2 linked regions of the Methylocaldum szegediense genome follow. The protein of the gene in region 2 interacts with the protein of the main gene of each other region in a pairwise test. Links are inferred from orthologs where the notes say so. Each region holds a gene or a part of one and is shown on either strand. Other genes may lie near its edges. The genes, in order: ispA and purT.

Region 1 (3,129 bases), 810 kb from region 2 along the record:
GTTGCTCGGCGATGCCGACATCAAAGTAGCGGTCCGGAAAGCGCTCAGAAAATTCCACGAGTCCGGAGCCTTCGCGCATTGCGGGCGTGATACCGAGCAGGCGATGGTCCTTTTCCGCCATGTCGCATAGCCATTGTCCGAAGACCTCGGTGAAGGTCGGGCTCCCCGGTTTCGATTTCGGCAAATGATCCTTGCTGAGATCGAAAGACGAAACGCCGTGATAAGCGACCGGATCTTTCTCCGCAGGCAAATAGCCCTTGCCTTTCTTGGTGACCACGTGCAGGAATCGGGGGCCCGGCAAATCCCGGAGATTCCGCAGGGTCGTAATCAGAGTATCCAGATTGTGGCCGTCGACCGGTCCGATATAGTTGAAACCCAATTCCTCGAACAAGGTCCCTGGAGCGACCATGCCTTTGACATGCTCTTCGGCACGACGGGCGAGTTCCCACACGCTGGGCATGCTTCGCATCAGGATATGCTTGCTGCCCTGTCGCACGGTTGAGTAGAACTTGCTGGAGAGGATTCGCGCCAGATAATTGTTAAGCGCTCCAACATTGGGCGAAATCGACATCTCGTTGTCGTTGAGTACGACAAGTAAATTGGCATCGAGGGCGCCTGCATGGTTTAGCGCTTCGAACGCCATACCGCCGGTTAGGCCGCCGTCACCGATGATAGCGACAGCGTGAGTGTTGCGCCCTTCAAGCGATGCGACGATGGCCATTCCGAGCGCGGCACTGATCGATGTGCTCGAGTGGCCGACGCCGAAGCAGTCATAAGGGCTCTCCTCCCGATTCGGAAACGCAGAAAGTCCGTTTTTCTTGCGAATGGACGGCAATCTATCGCGGCGCCCTGTCAGGATTTTGTGAGGATAAGCCTGATGGCCCACATCCCAAACCAGCTTGTCTTCAGGTGTATCGAAGACATAGTGCAGGGCGATCGTGAGTTCAACCGCACCCAATCCGGCTGCCAAATGGCCGCCCGACTGACTTACGCTGTCCAACAAGAACGCACGCAACTCGCTGGCGAGCTGAGGCAGTTGATCTTCGGATAAGGCGCGTAAGTCCGCGGGGCTGCCGACGGTTTGTAGGAGAGGGTATTGGTTCGCTTTAATCATTGATGTTGTGAGGCTCCAAACCAGGCTTATTCGCGGGTGAAAGATGATCCTGAATTAGGCGTCAACCGGCCCATTATGAAACTGGGAGTATTCGCTTTCAAGGATAGTTTGTTCTTCGGATACCGTTTCAAGGTAGCGCTATCACTCTTGCCGTTAGGGTTCAGGCACGCCGTTCGATGATGAACCGCGACAGCGCTCGGAGAATGTCTGCTTCGGCACCGAGGCCGGAAAGCGTGTCAACAGCCTCTTCGTGAAGTTCTCGCGCCTTTTGTTTGGCACCCGCCAGCCCTAAGAGCGCCGGATAATTCGGCTTGTTATTGTCCCGATCCTTGCCTTGGGTCTTACCTAAGGTCTGGGTATCGCTTTCCTCGTCGAGTACATCATCCTGGATTTGGAACGCGAGACCTATGCATTTGGCGTAATGGTCCAGCTTGTCGGCGATGCTGCTGTCGAGCGACGGATGGGCCAAGGTCGCCAGGTTGACGCTGGCGCGAATGAGGGCACCCGTCTTTCGGATATGCATGTTTTCCAGACTAGGAAGATCCAGCGTTTTCCCAACTGATTCGAGGTCTATCGCCTGACCCCCGACCATGCCCAGGGACCCGCTCGCCTTTGCTAAGGTCTCGACCATCGCGAGCCGACTGCTGGCGGGCACGGCAATTGACGAGTCATGGGCGAGGACATGAAAGGCCAGGGCTTGCAGTGCGTCGCCGGCGAGAATAGCTGTTGCTTCGTCGAACGCAATATGGCAGGTAGGCTTGCCGCGGCGTAGGTCGTCGTTGTCCATTGCCGGCAAATCGTCGTGTATCAACGAATAAACGTGTATGAATTCCACCGCGCAGGCGGGGCCGTCGAGACATTCCCATGGAACGCCGACGGCTTGCCCGGCGGCATAGGTCAACAATGGACGCAGCCTTTTTCCGCCTCCCAACACTGAGTAGCGCATGGCTTGATGTAGGCGTTCGGGCATGCGGTCAGCTGCCGGCAATCTGAGATCGAGGGCCGCCTCTGCCCGCGCTTGGCAGATCTGCATAAAACGATTCAAGTCGGTTTCAAGATTCATCGGTAAAAGGCTTTAACGTGGGTTCTCCATTTTCTTCCAGCAAAATCTGGACCTTTTGTTCTGCTTCTTTCAAGGCTTTTTGGCAGAAACGGGTCAATTGAATCCCGCGTTCGAACAGTTTAAGCGACTCCTCCAGAGGAAGATTGCCTTGTTCCATACGTTCGACCAGTTGTTCCAGTTCGGCCAGAGATTCTTCAAAATTCGGGTTCTTTTTGGCCATATCCCCATGTCCGACGAAAAATTCCGACCCTTTGAGCAAGCAAGAACGCCGATTATCTCAGAAGTTGGAACTTGATAAAAATTGTCGGGTTTTCCTACCGTCCCTAAGTGCTACACGTCGCGAGGTGACAACAGCGTCAGAAAGGGGGCTGTTGTCTTAAATCCGGTGTGCTTACACGCTGATTGGTGTGTCATTCAGCCCGCCCCATTCGGTCCAAGACCCATCGTAGACGGCCGCAGACTCGCAACCGAGGCAATACAGGCCGAGCGCGAGCACCGATGCGGTCACACCTGTTCCGCAGGTAGTAACGACCGGTTTCTCGAGGTCGATACCGGTATTCTCGAACTCGTTTCGAATTTCGGAAGCGGGCTTCAGGCGTTGTGTGGTTTCGTCTATGAGTTTCTTGAAAAAGAGATTCTTGCTTCCAGGAATATGGCCCGAGCGAATGCCAGGGCGAGGTTCGGGCTCTGTTCCGGCAAACCGCCCGGGTGAGCGGGCGTCGATGATCTGGGTCACGACGTCCCCGACGAGCACCTTCATTTCCTCGAGATTCCGCACCAGGTTCGGCCTGAAGGAAGCCTTGAAAAAGCGGGGTTCGGCGGTCACCGCGCTTGCATCGAGCGGTAGTCCCTTGGATTTCCAGTATTGAAGTCCACCATCCAACACCGACACGCGGTCATGACCGAACACTCGGAACGTCCACCATACGCGGGCCGACGCCATGAAGCTGTT
Region 2 (3,202 bases):
GTAAAACGCACTGTTGACTATCTTCAATAATCGTGCGGTAAGTGCCGGATCCTGACCGATTGCCTCGGCAATCTCGGCAAAGTTGAAATCGTCACGTTCGAGAATGGCCCAAACCCGCGCCACTGCGACCGACGGGGATACCAACTGAGGCATCCCCATCACAAGGGTTTCGGGTGTTTCGGCGATGGGCATCAATTCATGCGGTTGTAGTAATTGAGAACCCGTGTTACGTAGGCCTGAGTTTCCTGAAACGGAGGAATCTTGTTGCCATATTTGATGACATTTTTTTCCCCAGCATTGTAGGCCGCCACCGCCAGTCGTATGTCTGACTGAAACATGTTGATCAATTGCCTCAGATACCTCGCTCCCGCCTCTATGTTTTCACTCGGATTGTAACGATCGCGAACGCCGAAACGGGCAGCGGTTTCCGGCATAAGCTGCATCAGACCGACAGCGCCCTTAGGAGACACAGCCGCGGGATTGTAGGCGGATTCCGCACGAATGACGGCATGCAGTAATGCGGGATCAAGGCTGTATTTGTTGGCTGCCGCTTCAATCAAGGGGTCGAATTGACTGCGGTTCCTCTTTGGAAATCGCGTTCCCAACCGCCATGTTCTCGAAGACGAAAAGGGAGATGACGCAGTCGGCGTCTTGATAATCAATCGATATCCTGAGTGCTTCGGATTATCCGTGTAGAAAACGTGTCCGGTGCTATCAACATATTTGTAAACATCTGCACCGACCGAATTCGAAAAAAGAAAGAATAAAAATGCCAGCCCGCATTTATCAATTGGTCTGAACATCGTCTTTCCGCCTGTTGACCGTCGCTATGTCGACAGACGAAAAGTTTTGCACGAATCTGCTTTTTTTCAATTGACGGATGTCATTCTGCGAACCGGCTCACACTTTCGCGCCGACGATACAAAACGCCCGTCAGAACACGAGTTTCCTAACCGATCACGGGCTTGACCAGCCCTGCCGCGGTTCTCGCTCGTTCCCGCGCTTCTTCGACGGAGCGACCTGCGGCTAAAGCCACACCGACTCGACGGCGTGGATATGAAATCGGCTTGCCGAACAGCCGAATCTCGGTTTCGGGAACGGCAAGCGCATCATCAACGCCCTCGAATGCTAGGCCTTCGCCTTCGACCTGGCCATAGATCACGGCACTGGCTCCCGGATCTCGAAGACGGGTCGATACAGGAAATCCTAGTATGGCTCTCGCGTGCAGCTCGAACTCGCTCTGCTCCTGGGTAATCATGGTCACCATGCCGGTATCGTGAGGTCTCGGACTCACCTCGCTGAACCAGACTTGATCCCCTTTGACAAACAGCTCTACGCCAAAAACGCCACATCCGCCCAAATTCTCCGTTATCGTCTTTGCGATACGTTTGGCCTCCTCCTGGGCAGTTTTGCTCATGGGTTGCGGCTGCCAGCTTTCGACGTAATCGCCGAACTCTTGTCGGTGGCCAATTGGCTCGCAAAAATAGGTTTCTTCTCCGGAGCGCCCGTTCCTTGCTCGCACCGTAAGCAACGTAATTTCGTAGTCAAACTCAATCTTTGCCTCTACGATGACTTTGCCATCCCTTACTCGCCCTTCCGACTGTGTGTGCTCCCAAGCTTTTTCTAAGTCAGCTTCGCTTCGCAGCAAGAATTGCCCTTTACCCGAAGATGACATGACAGGCTTCACGAAACAGGGATAACCGACCGACGAAACGACCTTTCTCAGCGATTCCAAAGAATCGGCAAAAGCGTAGGACGAAGTAGGCAACCCGAGTTCTTCTGCGGCCAGACGACGAATCTTTTCACGGTTCATCGTCAAATCGACGGCGCGCGCATTGGGAATGACGACTACGTTTCCAGCGCGCTCAATCTCCGCCAAAGCGTCGGTTGCGATCGCTTCAAGCTCCGGAACGATGATATCCGGTTTCTCCATCTCAACGAGCCGTTTCACATCGTCGCCATCCATCATGTCGATGACGTGGGCACAGTGCGACACGTGCTGGGCAGGCGCATTGGGATAACGATCCACGGCCACGACTTCAACGCCATAACGTTGCAAGGCAATAGCGACTTCCTTGCCGAGCTCGCCGGCACCAAGAAGCATGACACGGGTGGCGCTACGTGTAAGTGCGGTACCGATTTTCATAACTGGCTCCTCTCGCTGAATGATCACCCCGATATGCGCCCTTAGCTATCGAGCCTATTCTTCGCCATTCTAATCTCAGCCACGAATACTCACACCCTCCGAGCCACCCGAACCCAAAGATCGCCACGGACTCGAGCCCCCTTGTCGCCTCGAAGGGCTCTACAACTCAAATCTCAGCCTTGAAAGCCCAGTTGTTTCCACGCTTCTTCCAACCGCTTTGCGGATACTGGGTAGGCCGTCTTGAGCATTTGAGCGAAAAGGGAGACACGGAATTCTTCCAAGCTCCAGCGATAGGTTTCACGCTCAGGGGCAAGGCGCTGTCCTTTGGCCGCTTTCACGGCGTTCCAATAGCGTCCCCAGAAGGGCGCAAGCTCGCCGTATTGCTTTCGGTCGCGCAGCGGATCTTGAGTGGCTTTCTCCAAACGGTGTAACACAGCCTTGAGATAGCGGGGCATTTCCCGGATTTGCGGATACGGGGTGGTAACCCAGAATCCTGCATAAACGAGCAATCTCAAATGTTCCAGTACATCCTGCTTAGTCGGACCAGCGGGCAGCGACTTCAGTTTCGCCTGTACCTCACTGTACAGTTGAAATATGGTTTGAGCCATACGCGCCATTTCGTCTGCTTTTAGGACCAATTCGGCTCTCTGATCTTTAAGCCGCTTTTCGAACTGCTCGGCGCTGCGAATATCCGGCTGTCCCTCCAGGAACAATGCGCCCATAAGCCTATTCAGAAGATCCTCGCGCAGTTCACGCCCGGTCTTTAACTCAGAATAGAGGAAAGGGTGAGCTGGCAACTGCCGATACCAAAGTTCTGACGATGCATTTACCGCCAGATTCTTTTTCAGATACTTCAGTTCTTTCGCCAAAGCGAAACGGAACAGCCTGATAAGGCCTAGTTCATGCTGACACGCCGCTTCTTCCGGGGTATCGAACACCCTAACGCCCACCGTTTCGCCCTCGTCGACCACCGCCGGAAAGCCAAAGATCGTCTGGCCGTCGTACTGGCCGTCGAAACAGCGAGGCAATTCGCCGAAAGTCCAACTCTTGCAGCCA

The links.
Region 1: the proteins of purT (region 2) and ispA interact in binary tests that used the Escherichia coli proteins (3 or more experiments, as listed by UniProt). The link is inferred for Methylocaldum szegediense from one-to-one orthologs.

The regions. Positions count from the first base shown.
Region 1 is NZ_OX458333.1:4,441,903-4,445,031, forward strand. The notes cover bases 227-3,032. They hold ispA ((2E,6E)-farnesyl diphosphate synthase), read right to left. Parts: upstream 2,178-3,032; coding sequence 1,275-2,177; downstream 227-1,274. Other genes in these bases: dxs (1-deoxy-D-xylulose-5-phosphate synthase), read right to left, coding at 227-1,114; QEN43_RS19465 (exodeoxyribonuclease VII small subunit), read right to left, coding at 2,167-2,397; sseA (3-mercaptopyruvate sulfurtransferase), read right to left, coding at 2,569-3,032. Outside these bases: more of dxs, read right to left, coding at 1-226; more of sseA, read right to left, coding at 3,033-3,129.
Region 2 is NZ_OX458333.1:3,635,789-3,638,990, reverse strand. The notes cover bases 49-2,927. They hold purT (formate-dependent phosphoribosylglycinamide formyltransferase), read right to left. Parts: upstream 2,147-2,927; coding sequence 950-2,146; downstream 49-949. Other genes in these bases: hrpA (ATP-dependent RNA helicase HrpA), read right to left, coding at 2,320-2,927; QEN43_RS15730 (lytic transglycosylase domain-containing protein), read right to left, coding at 192-803; QEN43_RS15735 (HDOD domain-containing protein), read right to left, coding at 49-192. In the rest of the region: more of QEN43_RS15735, read right to left, coding at 1-48; more of hrpA, read right to left, coding at 2,928-3,202. UniProt on the Escherichia coli protein: Involved in the de novo purine biosynthesis. Catalyzes the transfer of formate to 5-phospho-ribosyl-glycinamide (GAR), producing 5-phospho-ribosyl-N-formylglycinamide (FGAR). Formate is provided by PurU via hydrolysis of 10-formyl-tetrahydrofolate.